Hydrogenophilus thermoluteolus: one gene and its partner. The protein of the gene in region 2 interacts with the protein of the main gene of each other region in a pairwise test. Links are inferred from orthologs where the notes say so. Each region holds a gene or a part of one and is shown on either strand. Other genes may lie near its edges. The genes, in order: recJ and HPTL_RS00145.

Region 1 (3,064 bases), 1.4 Mb from region 2 along the record:
CGCGCGTTCGCGTCGAACGGGCTCTTGCGTACCAGGCGGTGAATGCCCGTTTCGGTGCGCAGATATCCGTACGCGTGGTCGCCACTTACTTTTACCGTCGCGCTTTTGATGCCAGCGACTTCGCCCTCCGATTCTTCGAGGATTTCGGTTTCGAACCCTTTTTGCTCGCAGTAGCGCAGGTACATGCGCAGCAACATCGACGCCCAGTCCTGCGCTTCGGTACCGCCCGCGCCCGCTTGGATCTCGATGAAGCAGTTGTTCGGATCCATCGGGTCGTTGAACATCCGGCGCAGCTCCAGCTTGGCGATCGCGTCGTCGAGGCGCTTGGCGTCGTCACGGATCGAAGTCAGGGTGGCTTCGTCTTGCTCTTCGCGCGCCAGTTCCAAGAGTTCGAGGAGGCCCTTGGCCTCGTCCGCAGTGGTTTCGAGCGGTTCGATCAGCGCTTCCAGTTGTCGTTTTTGCTTGCCGAGCGCCTGCGCTTTTTCGGGATCGTTCCAAACTTCCGGGTCTTGCAGCGCCAGGTCGGTCTCTTCGAGTTGCCGCTTCAGGTCGGCGTAGTCAAAGATACCTCCGGAGTTCGTCGTTACGCTCCAGGATCGAGCGCAGTTGTCCTTCGATCGCGTTGATCTCTTGCGGATCCATCATCGTTTGCTTTCTCCATCTGTGCTACGTGATTAGTGTGCAATTATCCCAGATTCGGCGCATCGGACGGTGCAACGGTTTCGATGTGCAGCCGCAGACGTTGGTTTCCGCCCCAACGGTCGACGTTGAGTTGATACGCTCCGGTAAAGCGCGGTGGTAGCGTATCACGGTGGCGAAAAAGGATCGCCGAAAGGGGCGCTGCGGTGCCGTCGGTGCGTCGAAGGCGGAGTTGAAGGTGGGCATCGCCGACCAGCCGTTGCTCGAGCAATTCGAACGAATCGAAGAAGAGCGGGGCGGGAAAGCCATGTCCCCAGACGCCAGCAGCCAACTGTTCCGCAGTCTCCAGCGTCAGCGCGTCACACGCCAAGGAGCCATCGGTGGTCACCGTGCGCGGGTCGAGCCCTTCCGGCGCCAACGTGGCTGCGGCGGCCTCGAACGCATTGGCGAAGCGATCGAGGTCAATGGCGCGCAACGTCACCCCAGCGGCCATTGCGTGGCCGCCAAAGGTGATGAGCAATTGGGGTTCGCGCTTGCTGATCCAGTCGAGCGCGTCGCGGAGGTGCAGCCCAGGGACACTGCGCCCTGACCCTTTCACCAGCCCGTCTTCGTGCGGCGCGAACGCGAACACCGGTTTGTGGTAACGCTCCTTGATGCGGCCGGCGACGATGCCGATCACCCCTTGGTGCCATTCGGGGTGAAAGAGCGTCAACGTCTGCTTTTCGTGCAGCGGTTCGCCGTCGAGGAGCGCCAACGCCTCGTCTTTCATTTTCGCTTCGATGCTCTGCCGCGTCCGGTTGATCTGGTCGAGCGTCGCGGCCAATTGCTGTGCCCGAATGGGGTCGTCGGTGATGAGGCATTCGACGCCGACGGTCATCTCTTGCAAGCGCCCAGCGGCATTGACCCGCGGCGCGATGAAAAAGCCAAGGTCTTGCGTCGTTGCCGTCCGGGGGTCGCGTCGCGCGGCGTGAAAGAGCGCCGCGATTCCGGGGCAAATCCGTCCGGCGCGAATCCGTGCCAGTCCCTGCGCGACCAGGATGCGGTTGGTATGTTCGAGCGGAACGACGTCGGCTACGGTACCCAGCGCCACCAGATCGAGCCACTGGGCGAGATTGGGTTCGGGACGGTGGGCGCCGAACCAGCCGCGCGCGCGCAGCGCGCTGCGCAGTGCCATCATCACGTAGAGGATCACCCCTACCCCAGCGATGGTTTTGCTGGGGAAAGGACAGCCGGGTTGGTTGGGGTTGACGATCGCGCTCGCTGCAGGGAGCGACGCGCCAGGGAGGTGGTGGTCGGTGATCACGACGTCGATGCCGCGTTGCGCAGCAGCCGCAACCCCTTCGTGGCTGGCAATGCCGTTGTCGACGGTGATGAGGAGGTCAGGCGCGAAACGTTGCGCCGCGATTTCGACGATGCGCGGCGTGAGGCCATAGCCATCGGTGAAACGGTTCGGGATCAGGTAGTCGACCCGTGCGCCCATCGCCCTGAGCGCGCGAACCGCGAGCGCTGTTGCGGTCGCTCCGTCGCAGTCGTAGTCGCCGACCACGACAAGCATCGCGCCCGCTTCGATCGCCTCGGCAAGAAGCGTCGCCGCGGCGTCAATCCCTTTGAGCGCTTCGGGTGGGGGGAGCGCGGTGAGCGCGGTGCTGAGTTCGCTCGGGTCGGAAACGCCACGCGCTGCATAGAGCCGCGCGATGAGCGGATCAGCACCGGCTTGTTGCAGGCGGTGGACGACGCGAGCGGGGGCGGTGCGGATCTGGAAGCGATGGGGTGTCATCATGCGCATCAACGGTTGAACCGCTCCAGTGATACCGGTTTGGCAAACCAGCGCCACCAAACGGGAGTGGCGGTGATTGCCGCCCGTGTCGCGGCCAGGTGAATCACCCGTGGTGGTCGCGGGAAACGAGAAAACCAATGGGTTTCCAAATCCGAAAGTGCGTGTTGCCAAGTATGCCAATCGAGCCGCCGCGCCGCTTCGGCCAGGGTGTCGAGGATGACGAGATCGGGACGGTGCGTTGATGCGGTCGGCCAGGAACGATGGCAGGTAAATGGAATGCGCTGCGCCGCTAGCCAACCCAACAGGATCGGATCGGCGTCGTCATTGACGAACACGTGCAAGGGTTGGGAACGCGGTTTCGCTGAATTCGGTGACGTAACGGGGTGGTTGCCCCAGAGCCACAGCGCGTTGATCGGCGGAAGTCCTTGCTGCTCGCGTGCGCGGTTGATCGGGTGGTTGGCAAGAAAAACCTGCCATTCGTTCATGCGGCGCAGCCACGCGCGGGCGTGAGCACCGTGCGGCAGGACCTCGGCGTACGGACGGCTCGATGCCTCGGCAAGCGGGGTGAACGTGGTGTTCGCGCATGCGTCGGAGGGAATTCCCGTCAGGTACCAGCGGGTTGGGGTCGCCACGCGCAGCGCTGCCTGC
Region 2 (3,363 bases):
TAGCGCTTGCCGTGGTGGGGTTGCTTTTCTTTCTGTTCGGGCTCTGGTGGTTCGTCTTCGACTGGGATCAACTGGTGGCACTCACCCACAACAGTGGGCGCTGCGTCCCATACCTCACCGGCCCGAAAGCGGCGTTTTTCATCGTCGCGACCCTCACGGCGGTGTTGTTGTCGCTCTTTTCCATCGCCGAGGCGGTTTCGCTCTACCTGCACCGCCGTCGGCGCAAACAGCGCTGGTCGAATTGGCTCGTGGGGCTGGGGGTTTCGAGTATGCTACTCTGGAGCGCGCTCCTCTACGGCCTTGCGGCGTGGTGTTTTTGACTCCGGAAAGCGAAATCCCACCTTACCCGTCGGATCGAGCGTCAATTGCGCTTTGAAGCGGCGACGGGTCCGCGCCGAAACGAACCCTTCGAGTACGCGGGTGGTCTTTTCCCGCAGCAGTTCGGCGGCGATTTCCGGGGCGATCGGTTGCTGCAGGATCGTCGCCGCAAGGCGAAAGTCACACGTAGGCTGCGGCGTGAGGTTATTACGACAACGGTAGCCGTTTTGCCAGACGACGACGGCATCGCCACACTTCGGACAGGGACCGATCACCTCGGCGTTTGCGAGCGCTTCGCGCTGCGCTTCGGGGTCGAGTGGTTCCTCTTCGTTTGCGAACGTGAATTTCGGTTCGTGGTTTTCGTCGAGTTTGAGTTCTGCGGTAAACGGCCGCCCTTGCTTGCTGCGGAACCCGTCGAGCGGACCCACCCGTCCGTTGCGGATCAGGGTTTCGGCTTCGTCCGCGCTCAATTCCCGCCCCGCGATCTGCTTGAAGAAACCCCAGCCGCACGTTTCGCACTGGAACTTCTTGTAGTTCTCTTTGACGACGCCCCCGCACTTCGGGCATGGCGCGTTCAGGGTGGCGTAGTCACCCGGAATCGTTTCCGCGTCGTACCGTCTGGCGCGTTCGACGATCTCGGCGGCCATTTCGCGGATCGACGCCATGAAGGCGTCGCGCGGGATTTCGCGCTTTTCCATGAGGGCCAGGCGGTGCTCCCACTCTCCGGTCAATTCCGGTGAACGTAAGAGTTCGATCCCGAGCCCTTTGAGGAGCGTCATCAGAGAAAAGGCCTTCGGAGTGGGAATGAGCTCGCGTCCGTCGCGGATCAGGTAGTGGTCCTGGATCAGCCCTTCGATGATCTGGGCGCGGGTCGCAGGCGTTCCCAGGCCACGTTCGGCCATCGCAGCGCGCAGTGCTTCATCTTCCACGAGCTTACCGGCGCTCTCCATCGCGGAAAGGAGGGTGGCTTCGGTGAAACGGGCGGGCGGTTTCGTGGTGAGGGCTTTGGCTTCGATCGCCGCAACCTTCGCAGTTTCACCAGGCAGCAACGGCGGAAGCGTCCCCGTTGCGGTTTCGTCGTCCGTTTCGCCCTGTTTGCCATAGACTTCGAGCCAGCCGGGCTGCACCAGAACTTTGCCTTCGGTTTTGAACGCGTCTTCCCCGACGCGGCTGATGCGGGTGGTGATGCGGTACTCCGCGGCAGGGTAGAAGATCGCAAGGAAGCGGCGCACCACCAGGTCGAAGAGTTTCGCTTCGGCGTCGTTGAGGTGTTTGGGGCGCTCGCCGGTGGGGATGATCGCGAAGTGGTCGGAGACTTTGCTGTTGTCGAAGATCCGTTTGTTGGGCCGCACCCAGCCGTTTGCGAGGATCTTGTCGGCGAAGGGTTGATAGGTGTCCGGCAGATGGGCGAGTGTCTCCCGCACCGTCGCGATCATGTCTTCGGGAAGCGCTTTCGCGTCGGTACGGGGGTAGGTCAGCACCTTGTGCCGTTCGTAGAGCGCTTGCGCAAGCGCCAGCGTCTGCCGCGCAGAAAAACCGAAGCGGCTGTTCGCTTCGCGTTGTAGGCTGGTGAGGTCGAACAAGAGCGGCGCCGACTGCTGGCTGGGTTTGCTGCGCTCCTCTACCGTAGCGGTTTGACCGCGACAGCGATCGACGATCGCCTGCGCTTCCTCCTCGCGCCACAGCCGGTAGGGCGTTGCGTCCGGGTCGTCCCCCTTTTGGAACGATTCGCGGAACCAGCGGCCGCGGTAGGTGCCGGAGGCGATCGCGAATTCGGCTTCAACCTCCCAGTAGGGGCGCGGGGTGAATGCGCGGATCGCCTTTTCTCGTTCGACCACCATCGCAAGCGTCGGGGTCTGTACCCGTCCCACCGGCGTGAGTTGGAAGCCACCCGATTTCGAGTTGAACGCCGTAAGCGCACGCGTGCCGTTGATCCCGATCAACCAGTCGCTCTCGGCACGCGAAATCGCGGCTTCCCGCAAACCGGTGAGCGCTTCGTGGTCGCGCAGTTCGGCAAAGGCGGCGCGAATCGCTTGCGGCGTCATCGACTGGAGCCACAGCCGTTTCACCGGCTTTTTGATTTTGCCGTAGGTGACGATGTAGTGAAAGATCAACTCCCCTTCCCGCCCGGCGTCGCACGCGTTGATCAAGCCCACCACGTCTTTGCGCTTCGCCAGGCGCAGGAGCAGTTTCAGCCGGTCTTCGCTCTTTTTGATCGGTTGCAGGTCGAAGTGGTCGGGCAGAACCGGAAGGTGGGCGAACGACCATTTGCCCCGCTTCGGTTCGACCCCTTCCGGTGCCTTGAGTTCGAGGAGGTGGCCAACGGCTGAGGAGAGCACGTAAAGGTCCGACTCATAGTAATCCTTTTGCCGCTGGAACCCACCGAGCGCCCGCGCGATGTCCTGGGCCACCGAGGGTTTCTCCGCGATGATGAGCCATTTGCCGTGTGGGGGTGTGGTGTCGTTCATGATGAATGGGTTTCCTGATGATGGGTTCGTTCGCGTTGGGTTTAGGAGAGGCGTTGGTAGCAGTCACCCGGGAGTTTCGCAACCCGCCCTTCGAGCTCCCATTCCAGGAGCCGGGCGCTTACTTCGCTGCTGGAAAGCCCCGTTCGCGCGACGAGCGCGTCGAACGGCACCGGGTCGAAACCCAGCGCCTGCCAGAGGGGGTCGTCCCGGTGTGTTGATTCCGGTTGCTGGGTGCGCTGCCGAGCAGACGCACCGACCCCGACTGCTTCGCCGTTGCCAGCCGCTGTGTCGGAAGGATGGGCGGTAAAGGGCAGCGGCGGGGTTTGCCATCGCCACTCTTCAAGGATATCTTCGACACACTCGACCAGTTTCGCCCCGTCCCGGATCAGGCGGTGACACCCTTTCGCCAAAGGGTTGTGGATCGAGCCGGGAATCGCGAAGACGTCGCGCCCCAGTTCCGCCGCAAGCCGCGCGGTGATGAGCGAGCCGCTATTGACCGCGGCTTCGACGACGAGCGTCCCGCGGGCGAGTGCCGCGATCAACCGGTTGCGCCGGGGGAAGTGGTGCGGCAGCGCCG

Evidence for each region.
Region 1: the proteins of HPTL_RS00145 (region 2) and recJ interact in binary tests that used the Escherichia coli proteins (3 or more experiments, as listed by UniProt). The link is inferred for Hydrogenophilus thermoluteolus from one-to-one orthologs.

Annotation. Positions count from the first base shown.
Region 1 is NZ_AP018558.1:1,471,162-1,474,225, reverse strand. What follows is about bases 53-2,897. They hold recJ (single-stranded-DNA-specific exonuclease RecJ), read right to left. Parts: upstream 2,420-2,897; coding sequence 686-2,419; downstream 53-685. Other genes in these bases: HPTL_RS07160 (hypothetical protein), read right to left, coding at 2,425-2,897. Outside these bases: more of HPTL_RS07160, read right to left, coding at 2,898-3,064. UniProt on the Escherichia coli protein: Single-stranded-DNA-specific exonuclease.
Region 2 is NZ_AP018558.1:32,267-35,629, forward strand. The notes cover bases 30-3,173. They hold HPTL_RS00145 (DNA topoisomerase III), read right to left. Parts: upstream 2,787-3,173; coding sequence 273-2,786; downstream 30-272. Other genes in these bases: HPTL_RS00140 (hypothetical protein), read left to right, coding at 30-320; dprA (DNA-processing protein DprA), read right to left, coding at 2,828-3,173. Also shown: more of HPTL_RS00140, read left to right, coding at 1-29; more of dprA, read right to left, coding at 3,174-3,363.